Regions from separate parts of the Enterococcus sp. AZ128 genome, predicted to be linked through region 1. Evidence: predicted binding sites of a transcription regulator. Region 1 holds the regulator's gene; each other region holds the start of a gene.

Region 1 (6,406 bases):
ACAGAAGAGATGTTCTGCGCGGATTCTGCTTTATATGTTGAGATGATGGAAGATAACTATCATCTGTCAGACATTGTTGGTGTAGCTTGGGGAACCAACGATAACATCTACGTAACTAATGAACTGGCTCTGTTTGAAAGTATTCCTTTTAAGAACTGGCTAGAGATGGCGAATGGAAAAAAAGTGTACGATGCCAAACGAACATATGTTGCATTGAATCGTTATAGTACAAAAACAGAGGGCATTAATTTTGATGTTCTATTGGCGGCCTATTTGTTAGATACTAACGACAATAGCAATGATATCGCAGGAGTAGCACAGTATTATGGCTACACAGAAATTCAAACAGATGAACAAATTTATGGTAAAGGTGCTAAAAAGGGACTTCCTGATGATGATGAAGTATTCTTTGGGCATTTGGCTCGTAAAGTCAAAGCTATCCATTTCTTGAACAGTAAACTAGAAAAGGAACTGGAAGAAAAGAAACAAGACAAACTATTCTATCAAATGGAGCTGCCGCTTTCTAGAATACTAGCAGAAATGGAAATTTCAGGAATTACAGTTGATGCAACGCGACTACAAGCGATGCGGGGAGAATTTTCAAAACGACTGCAGGATATTGAACAAAAGATCTATCAGGAAGCTGGTGAAGAATTCAACATTAATTCGCCTAAACAACTAGGTGTGATCTTGTTTGAAAAAATGCATCTGCCAGTAATCAAAAAAACGAAGACTGGGTATTCAACTGCGGTGGACGTTTTAGAACAATTACAGGAGCAAGCACCAATCGTCGAACATATTTTAAACTATCGTCAAATCGCTAAAATTCAATCAACTTATGTAGAAGGGTTATTGAAAGTCATTCAAGGCGACAATAAGATTCATACCCGCTATATTCAGACACTAACTCAAACGGGACGATTGAGTTCAGTTGATCCAAACCTGCAAAATATTCCGATTCGTTTAGAAGAAGGGCGGAAAATTCGTGAAGCTTTTGTTCCGAGAGATGAAAATTGGTTGATTTATTCTTCCGATTATTCTCAAATTGAGTTGCGTGTACTAGCACATATTTCTGGTGATGAGCACTTGAAACAAGCGTTTCGTGATGGCATGGATATTCATACCAGTACTGCGATGCGAGTCTTCAATGTTTCTGAAGATGAAGTAACACCGAACATGCGACGAAATGCCAAGGCTGTCAACTTTGGGATCGTGTATGGTATTTCTGATTATGGGTTATCACAAAACTTAGGAATCACTCGTAAAGCAGCACAAGAATATATTGATACTTATTTTGAAAATTATCCAGATGTGAAACGTTATATGGAGGAAAGTGTTCGGGAAGCAAAGGACAAGGGGTATGCCGCTACTTTATATAATCGCCGTCGTTATTTACCGGATATCAATGCCCGTAATTTTAATCTGCGTTCATTTGCTGAACGGACTGCCATCAACACACCAATCCAAGGAAGCGCGGCAGATATTTTGAAATTAGCAATGATTGAAATGGCAAAACGCTTGGAAGAAGAAAAACTTCAAGCTACTATGCTATTGCAAGTACACGATGAGCTTGTGTTTGAAGCACCTCAAAATGAATTAGAACAATTAGATAAATTGGTCAAGGAAGTAATGGAGAATACAGTGCAACTAGATGTACCATTATTAACAGATAGCAGCTGGGGTAAAACTTGGTATGAAGCAAAATAAATGAGATCAAAAGTTGAATTACTTTATTTTGTATGACTATTGTACTAAATATATACTTGAGAGACTGAACCAGAAACTTTGGAACGGTCTCTTGTCTTAGAAAGTTAGTATTGTCCTTTTACTAAAAAGGATATTAAGCTTATAGTTATATTAATAAGAAGATTTAGAGGTGGGAAGTTATGCCAGAATTGCCCGAAGTTGAGACAGTCAGAAAAGGATTAGTATCTTTAGTTAACGGGAAAACTATTGCTAAAATAGATGTTTATTGGCCACGAATTATCGAATTTCCTGAAATTGAAATTTTTCAGCAGCAATTAATTGGCGAATCCATTGAAGCCGTTGAACGACGTGGAAAGTATTTGATTTTCCAATTTACTCATTACGAAATGGTCTCGCATCTACGGATGGAAGGGAAATATGAGTATTTTGATCAACCTACTGTTTTAGATAAACATAGTCATGTACGGTTTATTTTTACGGATGGCTCAGAACTGGTTTATCATGATGTACGAAAATTTGGCCGCATGGCCTTATTGAAAAAGGGAACTGCGAAGGATTATAAAGGTCTGATGCAATTAGGTCCAGAACCAACTGATGAAGATTTTGATCTAGCGGATTTCAAACAACAGTTGAAAAAATCGACGACGATGATTAAACCACTACTATTAAATCAAAAAGTTGTGGCCGGATTAGGAAACATCTATGTTGATGAAGTTTTGTGGTTAGCCCAAATTCATCCAGAACAGCCAGCCAGTACTTTGAATGCTAAGACTGTTCAAAATTTGCGAAAGGCAATCATCGAAGTAATAACCAAAGCTAAAGAAGCTGGTGGTACGACAATTCGAACCTACTTGAACGCATTAGGGGAAGCCGGTCATTTTCAACAGGAACTGCATGTATATGGACAGACAGGTACACCTTGTTCAAGATGTGGAACACCGATTATTAAGATCAAAGTTGCTCAAAGAGGGACACATCTTTGTCCTCATTGTCAGAAACTAAAGAAGGTGTAGGGATGAGTTTTGTGTTAGGTATCACAGGTGGTATTGCTAGTGGAAAGTCAACAGTTGTGGATTTTTTCAAAGCGGAAGGCTTTGCTGTTGTAGATGGGGATATCGTTGCGCGAAAAGTAGTGGAACCTGGAACTGAAGGATTGAAGGTTTTGGAAAAGGTATTTGGTTCAGCGATTATTGAAAAAGACGGTCAATTAAACCGAAAAAAACTGGGCGATATTATTTTTCAGAATGAACAAAAGAGAGCATTGTTAAATGAAACACTAGAACCATTTATTCGAAGTGAGATTGAACGACAAGTTGAAGTCGCTAAAAAAAAGAGCGACTTAGTCATTGTAGATGTTCCATTGTTATACGAGGGAAATTATGAAGCGATGATGGATAAAGTAGCAGTGGTTTATGTTACACCAGAAATTCAATTAAAGCGTTTGATGGCAAGAAATGCTTTGTCAAAAGATGGTGCTTTGGAACGTATCAATAGCCAGCTCTCTTTAGAAGAAAAGAAAATGCGGGCGGATATCGTTATTGATAATTGCCGTTCACAAGAAACAACGCGTCAACAAGTTCTTAATTGGTTACAGGATAAAAAATTTGTTTCTTAAAGATTTCAGCGTCGTAGTATTACGACGCTTTTTTTAGCGAGCTGGTTATGGTAAACTCTTGTTATATAAAAAAAAAAATTTTTCTTTCGACAAATTTTTGTTTTTAAAAAACTATTCTATATAACAAAATAGATTTCATGTTTAGTCAGTGATCTTATTCAATATTAAGAAAGTGTAGGTGAAATTATGCGTTGTCCAAGATGTAATCATAATAATTCTCGAGTAATTGATAGCCGACAAACCGATGACGGGCGAGCGATTCGCCGTCGAAGAGAATGCGAAAGCTGCGGGTTCCGTTTTACAACTTTTGAACGCATCGAAGCAGCCCCTTTATTAGTTGTAAAACGCAACGGAGATCGTGAAGAATTTAACCGTGATAAAATTTTACGCGGGCTTATTCGTTCTGCTGAAAAGCGTCCAGTGGCAATGGAGCAAATGGAACAAATCGTGGATCACGTAGAAAATCGTGTACGCAGTATGGGAGAAAATGAAGTTCCGACAAGTCAAGTGGGAGAATTTGTCATGGAAGACTTGATGGAAGTTGATGAAATCGCCTATATTCGTTTTGCGAGTGTTTATCGGCAGTTCAAAGATATGTCCGTGTTCTTGAAAGAATTACAGGAGATCGTTGACAAAGCCAAGTCAACGGATGAAGAGTAGGGGGCATTTTTAGTGGCAGAAGAACTAAAACCCAGCACCTTTTATATGGTCTATGGTGAGCCACAATTTGACCAAAGTAAACAAGATGCTTTACTATATTTATATCAACCGATCATCGGAAGTACAGCGTTAAGTTTGTATCTGACTTTGACGAGTGATGTCACAATTGAAGGCACAAGCCCTAGCTTGATGCATACGGATTTGTTGGCGGCAGTAGATACTGGTTTGATGAATTTAGTGAAAGCACGGGAACATCTTGAAGGTATCGGTTTATTAGAAACCTATGAAAAAATAGATGATGAGCTTGGTATGAGCTTGATCTATCAATTGCGTTTGCCACTTAATCCAGAAAAATTTTTTCAAGATCCTTTGATGGCTTATTTATTGATGGAAAAAATTGGGCGACGTCGTTTTGAGCGCTTAGTTGAACGTTTTAAACCTAAGCTGTTTAATAGAAAAAAAGCCAAAAACATTACGAAACGTTTTCGTGAGGTCTATCGACTGGATGAGAAATCTTTTAGTAGTCAATCAGAGATTTTGGAACAGACGCAAGAAGATTTCTCTATTCATACGGATTTTGATTGGACCTTATTTAGTCAACAGTTGAAACGATTCAATTTGATTTTGAGTGTTGATGAGCGAGAAAAAATCCAAACATTCCAAACACTGTATGGAGTGAATGAACTAGATTTAGCTGAATTTATAGCCAAAGCGGCTGCTGGTGAAAAAGCCGGTTTGAATTTTAATTATTTACGTCAGTTGATCAACAAAGAAAAAAGACCAAACGTTTCCTCTTCGTCTAAAGAAATAATTACAGACGGTTTAATGGTAACTGGCAGTTTTTCTCCGCAAGAATTAGAAATTATTGCACAAAGCAAAAAAATTGCACCTGTTACTTTCTTACGTGCAATTAAGCGTGAAAAAGGCGGATTTGAGACGAATACAGAGGTCAGACTTTTGGAAGAACTGATTGGACGTAACTTACTCCCTAAAAGTGTAATCAATATCATTATCAATTATATATTGGTGATTCAAAACCAAGCGGTTATCAATGCGAACTATTTAAATGCGATTGCTAATGATTGGGCGCAGAAAAAAATTACTACTCCAGAGGCAGCGATAACTCATGTAAGAGAGAATAATCAAAAATTAGTTCGAAAACCACAAACAAATCGTTCAACGTATCAAAAACGTGGCTCGGGTCGAAAAGAGTCTCTGCCGGAGCATATCAAACAACCGCCGAAGGAGTCAAAATTATCACCAGAGAAAGAAGCAGAATTGAACCGTAAGTTAGCAGAATATTTAAGTAAAGAAGGTGACGATTGATGGAAGATGTAGGAAAAGAATTGAATCGCATCATTAAAAGCCGGGGAGTCGATGGCCGTTATCGTCAAATGATGGAGGAAGTTTTAGCTGATCCAGATGTGCGTCAATTCATTGAAGAGCACAAAGAGAAGTTAGCACAAGAAGACATCGAGAAATCTTTTGCGAAATTATATGAATTTGTACAAGAAAAGAAAAAATACTTATCTTCTGATCCTACTATGATCGCGCCAGGTTATGAGCCGCAATTGAGTCTAAACTTTCATTTTATTGATGTGACCTATGTTCCAACCGATGAGTTGCTGCGTTTAAAACGTGAGGAAGAGATTCGAAATCGCGTGAATTCTTTAGATATGCCAAAAGATATTCGAAAAGCCTCTATCCGAACATTTGAAGTTACTTCTGGCCGAAGTGAAGCATTAGAGGCTTCGTTGGACTTTATTAATCAATACGAAGCTAGTTCCAAAATGTTTCATAAAGCCTTGTTTCTAGTTGGTGATTTTGGTGTCGGGAAAACGTATCTGTTAGGAGCCGTTGCCCATGAATTAGCCGTCAAAGGGTTTGAAACGACACTTTTACATTTTCCGACCTTTGCTGGTGAAATGAAGCAAGCAATATCGAATGATAAAGTGGGGCCTAAATTAGATGGGGTAAAACGAGCACCAATCTTGATGATTGATGATATTGGTGCTGATTCCATGAGTGCTTGGATCAGAGATGAAGTGCTAGGGGTGATCTTGCAACATCGAATGCAAGAACAATTACCGACCTTTTTTTCCTCTAACTTTAATATGGATCAATTGGAACAACATTTGTCTGTTACACAAAGGGGAGATGAAGAACCGTTGAAGGCCAAAAGAATCATGGAACGTATTCGATACTTAAGTAAAGAAATTTGGGTGGTTGGAGAAAATCGCCGAAATGGATAAAAAAAGAAAATTTTCTTAGAAAAAGAGAAACGTCCTATTAAAAAGCGCTATCATTTAGCTCTTTTTTAAGGGCGCTTTTTTTAAGGAGTGTTATAATCAATTTTAGGATGTGAAAAAATGAATGCCAAAGATTTATCCCTTCGTTTACAGAAAGCTGCAGAATTTGTGCCAC
Region 2 (6,406 bases), on a different contig from region 1:
ATGATATTCAAGGAGCTTTAGCGTTACGTCCGCAGGTTGAAAAGATTATTGATGAAGTTTTGGAAAAGGGCTACGATGCTATTTTTTATCTAGGAATTGGCGGAACCTACGCTTCAGCTATGCAGGCAGTAACCTATATTAACGGGCGCAGTGATTTGCCTGTTTATGTTCAGCACGCTGCGGAGTATTACACTACTGGAAATCGAAGACTAACTAAGGAATCACTTGTGATCCTTTCTTCTGTGACAGGAACAACCGAGGAAGTAGTAAAAGCAGTTGGAGAAATTAAAAAAGTTGGTGCAACGTTGCTTGGTTTTATCGATACAGCAGAAACTAGTCTGGCAGAGAGCTGCGATCATGTAATTACGTATCCAGCTCCCGGCACGGAGCAAATCAAGTTCTTTATGGCGGCTGATCGTTTGATGCACAATAATGGCGATTTCCCAGACTACGCGGAATATTATGCTGAACTAGAAAAATATTTGGCAAAAGGCTTAGTTGAGGCTGAGAAACAAGCAGAGGATTTCGGTCGAGAATTCGCTGAAAAACATCGTCATGATGACATGCATTATTTCATTGGTGCTGGAAATCAATGGGGTGCTGTCTACTCTTATGCGATGTGTTATTGGGAAGAACAAAGCTGGTTGCGTTCTAAATCAATTCATGCTGCAGAATTCTTACATGGAACACTGGAGATCGTTGATGAAACAACAGCGGTAACGCTATTCTTAGGTGAAGATGAACAACGTTCTTTAGCAGAGCGAGTAAAAAATCTATTACCACGCATTTGCGGAAACTATACTCTTATCGATTCGAAAGATTACCCAATTGATGGTATCAGTGAAAAGAATCGTGGAAGGGTCTTACCGCATTTGTTGATGCATTGTGTAACACAGCGGATTGATGCTCATGTTGAAAAATTGAATTGTCATCCATTAGATATTCGCCGTTACTACCGTCAGTTTGATTATTAATCAGTAAACCTCTTTGCCATGGCAAAGAGGTTTTTTATAGAAAATATGTAAAATAATAAAGAAAGCACATTCATTATTGTGAAATCGACAACACTATATATAGTGTTGTTTTTTTGCATATCACTAAAAATGCACAAAATCTAGTCTTTACTTCAAAAAAATTTAGGAGTACTATTATCAAGGATTTGAAAGAAAAAAATTAATTTTACTATGAAGGGATGGATGAAACGATGCTATTAATCTCTGGTACGATCGGAGCCGGTAAAAGCAGTCTGACGGATATGCTGTCACAAGAAATGAATTCAAAACCATTTTACGAAAATGTGGATGATAACGAAGTACTGCCATTGTTTTACTCAAATCCAGAAAAATATACGTTTCTGCTTCAAATATTCTTTTTAAATAAACGGTTTTTGGCGATGAAAGATGCTTTAAAGCAAGCGGATAATGTGTTGGACCGTTCGATTTATGAGGATAGTCTGCTTTTTCATTTAAACGCAGATCTAGGTCGTGTAAGTCAGGATGAAGTGCTGCAATACGACAGTTTACTTGATACGATGCTAAAGGAACTGGAACAAGTTGCTCCGAAAAAAAGACCAGATTTGCTGGTCCACATCAAAGTTTCTTTTAATGTGATGCTGGAACGGATCGAAAAACGCGGACGTGATTATGAACAAATTGCCACAAATCCGGAGCTTTTTGATTATTATCGAATGGTCAATGAACGTTACGAAAAATGGTATGACAGTTTTACTATCTGTCCGAAAATTCAGATCGATGGTGATCGCTACGATTTTGTTGCTGATCCGCAAGCGGCTGAAACAGTCATTAAGCAGATCAAGGAAGAAACGAACAGGTTAAACTTATTGGAGTTCAAAAACTCTAACTACTATTCAAAAGGAAATATTGAAAAAGGTATTTTTTAGTATTTCCTGCTTTATGAACAAATAAAGAACGACTGTTTTTAGAAGGAGCCAATCATGTTAAATTATTTCAAGTTTTTACTTCATCAATTAAAAGGATGGCCGCAACAAAATTACTATTTATTTTTCTTTAGTTTAGGTTGTCAGGTGATGACCTTAGTGAATCAGTCGATCACACTACTCACTGTGATCACATTCATCGGAACGACTTTGGGGGTACTATGTATTCTTTCTATTAATGCAGCAAAATCGATCAATGGCGTATTAGGGATTCTTTCCGCAATTTGCTTTATTTATGTTGGTTACTCGGCTAAAAATTATTTAAGTATCGGCGAACAAATTGCTTATATGATTACGCTGGATATTCCTGTATTACTAAGTAAAGAGTGGAATCATAATATGGCGTCAAAAATCCGCAATTTTACTGGTAAAACATGGATCATTGCGATTGCAAGTACGATTATTGTCTATTTTGCTTCAGGTTTTTTGATTCAACGGTTTACCGATGATCCTCGTCCTTGGATCGATGCGATTGCTTTTTCAATTAGTCTAAGTGCTGGAATCATTAGCTTCTTACGCTACAATAATCAGTATTTTTGGTGGTTGGCTTCAGGGCTAGCGCAAATGGTTCTTTGGTACATGTCATTCAGACATGGTTCCGCAAGTTTGGCGATGTTTGTTAATAGCTCAGTTTATTTGATCAATGACGTTCTAGCGTTTACTGTTTCTCCCTGGTACAACAAGAAGGAACGGGAAAGAATGCAGCGGATGGAAGAAGAATATTATCATTTGAGCCATTAATCCAAGCAATAGAAAAGATCTTAATGACTAATTTCTATGTCATTAAGATCTTTTTTTCGAGTAATCTATTCGTTTGAGAAGAGCCATTCGATTTCGTCGGTTATCCAGATTCCTGGTTTTTTCAACGAATCAAACGGTATCCAAGAGCTTTTCATAAAAATCTTCTCTGACTGCCAATAATTGTCCTGCTGTTGTTTTGATTTTAAATAATCAAGAGCGGCTCGACATTCTGGCCTAGCAAGCAGGTTTTCGTTCTTCATAACGCCCAGTATCTCTATAACATTTGTGCGATATGGGTAGGGATAGAAAAGTGTGATCAAATCATTATACAAATAGTCGTTATTGTCTTGATGGAAAATGATGCGATGGTTCAAAATATAGTTCAATCCTTGGGTTAATTTTTCTTGAAGACCAGGGAAATTTCCATACTTTGCAGAATACTCTGAAAGTACTTTGACCGATTTTACTAATCCATCGTAACAAGGGCCATTCCCAACACAACCGCCAAAACGATGAAAAAGATCCTTTCCATGCCAACTCGAAGGCTCGTTTTTAGCGAATGGCAGAAAGATAATAATCCATTTAACCCCTTGCTCTGCCCACTCTTTTTTTCCAGCGCGAAGGAAAATCAGTGTACAAATTGCATTATGACAAGCCAAAACGCCGGCCTGTTTTCCCGTTAACGAAAAGCCTTCCTCGAAATTTGTTGAGGTATAAAGTGTTTCTAACATCGATTGAACTTGGTCCAGGTGGTCAAAATAAGGAATCTCTGAAAGTTCGACTAATAAAAACTCTAATTTCCGAAGGCCTGTGAAGGTATCTGTCCGATAAGGTTCAGCTAATATTTTTGCGATGATCTCTGAATTTTCTAAGTAAGACTGTATTTCTGCTGTATTAGATAACTGTTGGTTTCTAACATATTTTTTTAATTGCAGGGCAGAATCTATCTTTGAGTTTTCATTCATCTAATCAATACTCCTCACATTTTATTAATTATTGAAAGCCGTGGGATCGTTTCAAATTACTATAAGTGTAGCATTCTGTAGGAAGATAGAAAAGCTGATTGGTGATTAAGCCTTTTATCAGTATTTTTTTTAATACGAATCATTCTTACATTAAATAAGAAAAATATTTGATTTTTTAATGACTTCTAAGAATTTGCTTGGAATATAAGTTATTGTAGGGATAATCAATAAACAGAACAGGTGAGAGACATTATGAAATATTTGTATCAGCAGTTATTGGCATTCTGGTTACTTATTATTTTAACAGTCGTTTTGATTGGTGTATCCTTCACGAATATCAATAAGCGAACTTTGGTCACTCAGAACTATAATGAGATCGAAAAGTATATTGAATCTGTCAATGACTCATTAAATAAGTTGAAATCAGATTCATCAGGCCTCTTTATGACTCCTTATGGGGAATTAGGTTGGGAAGAGATCTTGGTGCTCTATCTAAATAATGCTGAACAAGTATTAGCTCAAAAAGGGATTAATTTCGTACTGATTGATAACAAAAAAAATGTGATCTATCCTGATAATATGTCCAGCATTTCAAATTCTATCTTGAATCAATCAGAGTTGCAGGAAATAGAACAGGGTAATCCTGTAGAGAAAACTATCAAACGTGATCTTAAAGGCGACCCGAACCAAACATCCTATGTGCTTTCTAAAATTGTTATCTCGGATAAAGTGGATGGTATATTGATCGCATCCAAGTCAGCTCATGATTTAGAGAACAGCGAAAAAATGATATCGGATAATTTGTTGAAAGGGTTCATTATTTCCTTATTGTTTGGAGGTGCGATCAGTTTTGGTCTCGCTGCCGCACAGGTGAAGAAAATAAATAATTTGAAACGAGCGGTTAATCAAATCGCCAATGGAAATTATGAGATTCAGATCGAAGAGAAGAATAATAAAGATGAATTTAATGAATTGGCACATGACTTCAATAAAATGGCGATAGCTCTGCAAGATAATGAGAAGGAAATTATCCGGCAGGAAGAACTACGTAAACAATTCATGGCCAATACTTCTCATGAAATGCGAACACCACTGACCACAGTCAAAGGATTATTGGAAGGATTTGAATATGGTGCGATCCCAGAAAATCAAAAAGGCAAAGCCATTTCATTAATGCAGAATGAAACGAATCGATTGATTCGTTTAGTGAAGCAAAACTTAGATTATGAAAATATCAGAAGCCATCAAATTACATTATCAGCAACTCAATTTAACGCGACGGATGCGATTAAAACGATTATCACTCAACTGAATAAAAAAGCAGATTCAATGAATGATCAAGTCACTTTGTTAAATGATGAACCAATCGACGTTTTTGCCGATCATGACCGCTTTATTCAAATTATGGTAAATATCATACAGAATGCTATCCAGTTTACTAAAAATGGTGAAATAAAGGTAAAGCTGAAAGAAACGGCTTCTGATGTACTCGTTTCTGTTGAAGATAATGGGATTGGAATGACCGATGAGGAACAAAAAAATATTTGGGATCGCTACTATAAAGCTGATCCATCTAGAAAAAATACTAAAATCGGAGAGTCCGGTCTCGGGTTATCGATTGTAAAAGAACTGGTTCGCTTACACCATGGCTCGATTGACGTAACAAGTCAAAAGAATGAAGGGACGACTTTTACGATTCGATTTCCTAAAGAGGGGTAATTGATTTAAACAGGTTGAAAACTGCGGGTGCGAGAGTATCCGCAGTTTTTTCGTGATCATTTTTTGTTATACTAAAAAAGAGAAATGGAGAGAAAAAAATGTGGGTATATTTATTAATACTAGTGATCTTGGTAATTATTTGTATTGAATTTTATCGCTTTAAAATGGATATCAAAGCGGCTTATCAACGTTTAAATCACTATGACGTGAAAACTATAAAGACATCCTTTGGAAAAATGACTTATCTTGATGAGGGTCATGGTGAGACTATAATGATTTCACATGGGATTTTCGGCGGTTATGATCAAGGGTTGACGAGTCTGCGGCAAGTAGTGGGAGATAACCAACGAAAAATTTCACCATCACGTTTTGGCTATTTAGGGACAGAGTTGCCTAAAGAAGCTACTCCAAACAATCAAGCTAGCGCTTTTGTTGAACTGATGGATCAGTTAAAGATCAAAAAAAGTTATATTTTAGGAACGTCAGCAGGCGGAGCAACCGCCTTGCGAATGGCTTTGGATCATCCAGAACGAGTAAAGGGAATCATCCTTTTGTCTTCCGGAGCACCGGATAAAAAGAGGTCCTTGGAGGAAGTCAAGCAGATGGGGGTGCAAGGTCCCCCATCATTGCTTGTAAATGATTTTATCATGTGGTTTACTATGAAACATTTTGCTTTTGTATTCAATAAGATGATGGGATCGACGGTTGCCACGAACACTCTTTTTGAAACGATGCTGCCGGCAACTCCAAGGCGAAAAGGGGTTAAGACGGACAGTGAGATTACTAATACGGATATGACTTTAAACTATGAGGACTATCCGCTGGAAAAAATTCAAGTGCCAGTCTTAGTTTGTCATGCAAAGGATGATTCAATGGCTAAATATGAAAATATAGAAAAATTGCTTCAGCGGATAGAAAACGTGGATACTGCTATTTGTGACACAGGTGGGCACATGATTGATGGCAATGGTGATTTTGTCGATCAAGCGATTCGTGCATTTATTGAAAAGACGAAATGATTTTA
Region 3 (6,406 bases), 660 kb from region 1:
GGTGCGATCAAGCCGCCCAAAGCTGCTAAAATACTATCATTTTCATTAACAGATTGTAATGAGAAGTTGTAGCTGGAAATAAACCAGATTACGATACTTGAAACAAAAATGATTGTTCCAGCACGCTTAACAAACGATTTACTATGATCATAAGTATAACGAATCGTGTTCCCAAATCTAGGCATATGATACAACGGAAGCTCCATAATGAAAGGTGCCGGATCGCCTGAGAAGAGCTTGGTTTTCTTCAACGCAATTCCTGATAAGACAATCGCGCCCATTCCAACAAAATATGCTGACGGTGCTACCCAGCTGCTATTAGGGAAAAATGCGCCCGCAATCAACGCAATGATCGGTAATTTAGCCGAACAAGGCATAAAAGTGGTTAGCATTGCAGTCATGCGTCGGTCCTTTTCGTTCTCGATCGTCCGACTTGCCATAACTCCTGGTACGCCACAGCCTGTTGCGATCAGCATCGGAATAAATGATTTCCCTGACAAACCAAATTTACGGAAAATCCGGTCCATGACGAAGGCAATCCGAGACATGTATCCGCAATCTTCCAAAAGCGCCAAGCATAAGAATAGTACCATCAATTGTGGAAGGAAACCTAAAACTGCTCCAACCCCAGCAATGATTCCATCTAAAATCAAGTTTTGCATCCATTCCGCTACATTCCAAGACTGCAATGTTGAGCTGACAAAATTCGGCACGATATCGCCAAACAAATTCTCGTTCACCCAATCAGTACCCATCGCACCGATTGTTTGGATAGCAATATAGTAGATCAGCCACATGACTAAAGCAAAGATCGGTAACGCTAAGAAACGGTTCGTGACAATACGGTCGATTTTGTCTGAGATAGACAACTTGAATTGATCCTCATCCACAACACATAACGTTTTTAAGTGAGTAATAAAATTATAGCGTTCATTAATAACTAGGCTCTCTGCATCTTCGCCAAAAATCTTTTCCGTGATCTTGATGATCTCGCCAATTTCTTTTTGTTGGATGGAGCTCAGGTCTAGATCCTGCTGCGCACGTTCATCTCGTTCAAATAATTTTAAGCTATACCAACGGCCATATTGAGCCTGTGCTGTACTTCCCAAAACTTCTTCAATCTCGTTAAGCGCTGCTTCTAAACGATTATCGTAATGTGGGAAACTAACTTCCTCCACGCCATTTTTGATCAGATGCAAAGCTTCATTGACGGCTTTATCCAAGCCCCAATTCTTCAGCGCACTGATACCAACAACTGGCACTCCTAAAGCGTAAGCCAATTTTTCCAAATTGATCTGTTTGCCGCTTTTCTTAATAATATCCATCATGTTGACAGCAACAACCACGGGAGTTCCAGTCTCAATCAGCTGTGTCGTCAAATAGAGATTCCGCTCCAAATTCGTTCCATCAATAATATTAACAATGGCATCTGGTGTTCCTGAAAGTAAATAATCTCGCGCTACCACTTCTTCAGGTGAATAAGGTGACAACGAGTAGATTCCGGGAAGATCATCAATAATTACTTCAGAATCCTTCTTATAAATACCCTCTTTTCGTTCAACCGTTACACCAGGCCAGTTTCCAACAAACTGATTGGTCCCAGTTAAAACATTAAAGGTACTCGTTTTACCGCTGTTGGGATTCCCTGCTAAGGCAATATGAGTCTTCGCCATCTATTCCGCCTCCTTCGATACGACCACCATCTCTGATTCGTTTTTTCGTAAACTCAATTCATACCCTCGAACTCGTAATTCAATCGGATCTCCTAGAGGAGCCAATTTCACGACCTTCACTTGTGTTCCTTTAGTCAGTCCCATATCCATCAAACGTCGTTTTACCGCACCTGTGCCATGGACATTTACTACAACACCTTGTTCTCCAGCACTTAATTGATCTAATGAAACCCATGTCTCTTGGTCCTCCGTTAGATCCTTCACAAGTATTTGTTTTAGTAAAGACTGGGATAAAGCCAGCCGTGTATTATGTAATAGAATAATTCCGTTATCGCCAGATTGATTCACGACGGCAACCTTTGAACCGACGATCATCCCCAAATCTTGTAGGCGATGCTTTAATTCTTTTTCTAAAGTCATTTCATCAATTTGAACGACCTGGTTCAATGAAACATCTGCCAAAGTTGTCATACACTTTTCCACCTAACTCTAATTAATAATGAGAATCTTTCTCACTAAGAATAGCTTCATTTGCTAGTAAAGTCAATAAATGGTCGAGGATTTTGTGTCTTTTGTGAGCAACTTGTTTGACAATCACTGATTTATTTGTTTCTAATCTGTATTTTTCGTTATTAAAAAAACTTTTTTGTCGAAAAAAAACACCTTGTAACGTTTTTTTGAATTATGAAAAGGGATTTTCCTTTGAAACCGTCCGTTTTCAACATTTTTGCAAAAAACACAAAGAGTAGTATACCAATAAATTACCACCACAATATATGGTATTAAACGATTGACTTTTTCGCTACATCTTTTATACTAGTAATTGTAGAAATCAAGGGAGGTAGTCTTATGGTAAAAGTCTATTCTAAAAACAATTGTATGCAGTGTAAAATGGCAAAACGTTATTTAACTGAAAATCAAATTTCATTTGAAGAAGTCAATATAGACAATGAACCTGAAGCACTAGGTTTTTTAAAAGATCAAGGTTTCCAAAGTGTCCCAGTTATTTTCGGCGGACAACAAGCCATCATTGGTTTTCGTCCAGATCAATTAAAAGCATTAGCGTAATTTAAGAAGCCGCTTCTAGAGCACCGTTTTGCGAAACTTTGCGATCCACGATTGCAAAGTTTTCTTCTTTATATAGGAATCGTTTTGCTTGTTCACTGCCACTATATCTAGTGATGGACCTATGTAACGATCAAGGATTCTTTTTTTTGTTTAAAATGAGACCTGTTGGGTAGAAAAGCAACTCGATGAACCTGAAAGAAATCGATAGAAAAAAGGAAAGATGTGACGAGATGAGTTTAAAAGACCTAGGTGAAGTATCTTACTTCAAATTGAATAATGAGATCAACCGTCCAGTAAATGGACAGATTCCATTGAATAAAGACAAAGAAGCGTTAACTGCCTTTTTCAAAGAAAACGTTGAACCAAATACCCGTACATTTTCATCTGTACAAGAAAAAATCGACTATTTAATAGAAGAAGACTTTTTAGAAGCAGCGTTTATTGCAAAATATACCCCTGCTTTTATCGAAAAACTCTTTAATTATTTAGCAGATCAAAAATTTACATTTAAATCATTTATGGCGGCCTATAAATTTTACTCGCAATATGCCTTGAAAAACAATGCAGGCACTGAGTATTTAGAAAGCTATGAAGACCGTGTCGCTTTCAACGCCTTGTATTTTGCGAATGGTGATGAGAAATTAGCTCTGTCATTGGCTGATGAAATGATCCACCAACGTTATCAACCAGCAACCCCGTCTTTTTTAAATGCTGGTCGTAAACGCCGCGGAGAATTAGTCTCTTGTTTCTTGATCCAAGTGACCGATGATATGAACAGCATCGGCCGCTCCATCAATTCAGCCCTGCAATTGTCACGAATCGGCGGCGGTGTAGGGATCAATTTATCTAACTTGCGTGAAGCTGGCTCACCAATCAAAGGTTATGATGGTGCAGCAAGCGGTGTTGTTCCAGTCATGAAATTATTCGAAGACAGTTTCTCTTATTCTAACCAATTAGGTCAACGTCAAGGTGCTGGGGTTGTTTACTTAGATGTTTTCCATCCAGATATTGAGATGTTCTTGTCTGCCAAAAAAGAGAACGCCGATGAAAAAATCCGCGTGAAGACTCTCTCTCTTGGTGTGACAGTACCAGATAAATTTTATGAATTAGCTCGTAAAAATGAAGATATGTATTTATTCAGCCCTTATGGTGTCGAACGTGAATACGGTGTGCCTTATTCTTATGTCGATATCACTAGGGAATATGACAATTTAGTCGCAAACCCAAATATTCGCAAGAAAAAAATTCGTGCTCGTGATCTCGAAAATGAAATTTCTAAATTGCAACAAGAATCTGGTTACCCATATATCATCAACATTGATACAGCCAATCGTGCGAACCCAGTTGATGGAAAAATTGTCATGAGTAATCTTTGTTCTGAGATTCTCCAAGTTCAGACCCCTTCTACCATCAATGGTCGTCAGGAATATGACGTGCTAGGTACTGATATTTCATGTAACCTTGGTTCCACAAATATCGTCAACTTGATGGAAAGTCCTGATTTTGGTCAATCTGTTCGAACGATGGTTCGTGCATTAACCTTTGTAACAGACGAGTCAGATATCGAAGTGGTTCCTTCCATTCAAAATGGCAATAACTTGAATCACACGATCGGTTTAGGGGCGATGGGATTACACAGCTTCTTCGCAAAACACCTAATGGCGTATGGTTCTGAGGAATCTATCGACTTTACCAATATTTATTTCACTTTGTTAAACTATTGGACGTTAATGGAAAGTAATGAACTGGCGAAAGAACGTAAGACCGTCTTCCATAACTTTGAAAAATCGGCTTATGCGGATGGTTCATATTTCGATAAATACACCACTGGTGAATTTGCACCAAAAACAGCTAAAGTCAAAGAAATCTTCAAGGATATCTTTGTTCCAACTGCCGAAGATTGGCAAGCATTAAAAGAAGCGGTTCAAAAAGACGGCTTGTATCACCAAAATCGTTTAGCTGTTGCACCGAATGGTTCGATTTCTTATATCAATGATACCAGTGCCAGCTTGCACCCAATCACTCGTTTAATCGAAGAACGTCAAGAAAAGAAAATCGGTAAGATCTATTATCCAGCGCCTTACTTGAATAATGAAACCTTGCCTTACTATACTTCTGCCTACGATATGGATATGAGAAAAGTCATTGATGTTTATGCGACAGCTCAGCAACATATCGATCAAGGAATGAGTTTGACGCTATTTATGCGTTCTGAAATTCCTGACGGGTTATACGAATGGAAAAAAGAAAGCAAACAAACAACACGTGATTTGAACATTTTACGTAACTATGCCTTCTATAAAGGTTGTAAATCTATTTATTATGTTCGGACCTTTACAGACGATGCTGAAGAAATCGGCTCAAATCAATGTGAAAGCTGCGTAATCTAAAAAAGGCTGTTCCCTCTCGGACCGAAGTCCGAGAGGGAATGCTATGCGTGATTATATACTTACCTTAGGAGGAATATCCATGGCAGAAACTTATTATGAAGCCATTAACTGGAATGAGATCGAAGACGTCATCGATAAATCGACGTGGGAAAAACTAACCGAACAATTTTGGTTGGATACACGAATTCCATTGTCCAATGACTTAGACGATTGGCGCAAACTATCCGATTTAGAAAAGCAAACCGTGGGGTACGTATTCGGTGGGCTGACTTTATTGGACACCGTTCAATCAGAAAGCGGAATGGATCAGCTGCGTGAAGACGTTCGCACGCCTCACGAAGAAGCAGTACTAAACAATATCCAATTCATGGAATCTGTTCATGCAAAAAGCTATTCATCGATTTTCAGTACATTAAATACGAAAACTGAAATCAACGAAATTTTTGAATGGACCAATACGAATCCATACTTGCAAAAGAAAGCGGAGCGAATCAACGAAATTTATAAAAACGGGACTCCGTTAGAAAAGAAAATCGCTAGCGTTTTTCTAGAGACCTTCCTGTTTTATTCAGGCTTTTATACACCGCTTTATTATCTAGGAAATAATAAATTGGCTAACGTAGCGGAAATTATTAAACTGATCATCCGTGACGAATCTGTTCATGGAACCTATATCGGATACAAATTCCAACGCGGTTTCAACGAACAGCCGGAAGAGGAACAAGAACGTTTGAAAGAATGGATGTATGATTTATTGTATGAATTGTACGAAAATGAAGAACGGTACACGGAAGAATTATATGATGAAATCGGCTGGACCGAAGAAGTAAAAACCTTCTTACGCTATAATGCCAATAAAGCATTGATGAATCTTGGTATGGACCCGCTCTTCCCGGATACTGCCGATGATGTCAATCCGATTGTGATGAACGGCATCTCTACTGGAACAAGCAACCACGACTTCTTCTCGCAAGTCGGCAATGGTTACTTGCTTGGTCAAGTAGAAGCTATGAACGATGATGATTATTTGATTGGTTTAGAATAAAAGTGACATCAAAAAAGAGGTTGTGACAGAAGTGGTCAGCTTCAAGAAATAAGAAGGAATTTCCGAATGCTAGCTCTGCTTAGTGAAACTTAGCAGTAACTGTATGCGTAGCTTGCGAAGAAGAAGCTACTTCTGACACACCGTTTGTTCGGAAAAAGGAACTGCGACAAGACTTTTGTCACAGTTCCTTTTTTTATTCTGAAGCCTGAATTCGTTTAATGACAGTCTCT

The links. Region 1 encodes NrdR, which represses ribonucleotide reductase genes. Its sites were predicted from a motif close to ACACNATATATNGTGT; they were not measured.
Region 2: the regulator NrdR is predicted to act here: its motif matches at 1,065-1,080, upstream of IGI38_RS11955 (deoxynucleoside kinase).
Region 3: the regulator NrdR is predicted to act here: its motif matches at 2,441-2,456, upstream of nrdH (glutaredoxin-like protein NrdH).

The regions. Positions count from the first base shown of each region.
Region 1 is NZ_JBIORZ010000001.1:1,041,737-1,048,142, forward strand. Features, by position in the region: gene polA (DNA polymerase I) at 1-1,707, shown strand, start outside; gene mutM (DNA-formamidopyrimidine glycosylase) at 1,887-2,720, shown strand; gene coaE (dephospho-CoA kinase) at 2,723-3,322, shown strand; gene nrdR (transcriptional regulator NrdR) at 3,509-3,982, shown strand; gene IGI38_RS05145 (DnaD domain protein) at 3,995-5,308, shown strand; gene dnaI (primosomal protein DnaI) at 5,308-6,234, shown strand; gene IGI38_RS05155 (tRNA (adenine(22)-N(1))-methyltransferase) at 6,352-6,406, shown strand, end outside.
Region 2 is NZ_JBIORZ010000002.1:22,862-29,267, reverse strand. Features, by position in the region: gene IGI38_RS11960 (SIS domain-containing protein) at 1-974, shown strand, start outside; gene IGI38_RS11955 (deoxynucleoside kinase) at 1,193-1,900, shown strand; gene pnuC (nicotinamide riboside transporter PnuC) at 1,955-2,698, shown strand; gene IGI38_RS11945 (hypothetical protein) at 2,764-3,663, opposite strand; gene IGI38_RS11940 (ATP-binding protein) at 3,916-5,382, shown strand; gene IGI38_RS11935 (alpha/beta fold hydrolase) at 5,481-6,401, shown strand.
Region 3 is NZ_JBIORZ010000001.1:377,314-383,719, reverse strand. Features, by position in the region: gene feoB (ferrous iron transport protein B) at 1-1,673, opposite strand, end outside; gene IGI38_RS01740 (FeoA family protein) at 1,674-2,144, opposite strand; gene nrdH (glutaredoxin-like protein NrdH) at 2,523-2,741, shown strand; gene nrdE (class 1b ribonucleoside-diphosphate reductase subunit alpha) at 2,972-5,131, shown strand; gene nrdF (class 1b ribonucleoside-diphosphate reductase subunit beta) at 5,211-6,176, shown strand; gene IGI38_RS01720 (ABC transporter permease) at 6,370-6,406, opposite strand, start outside.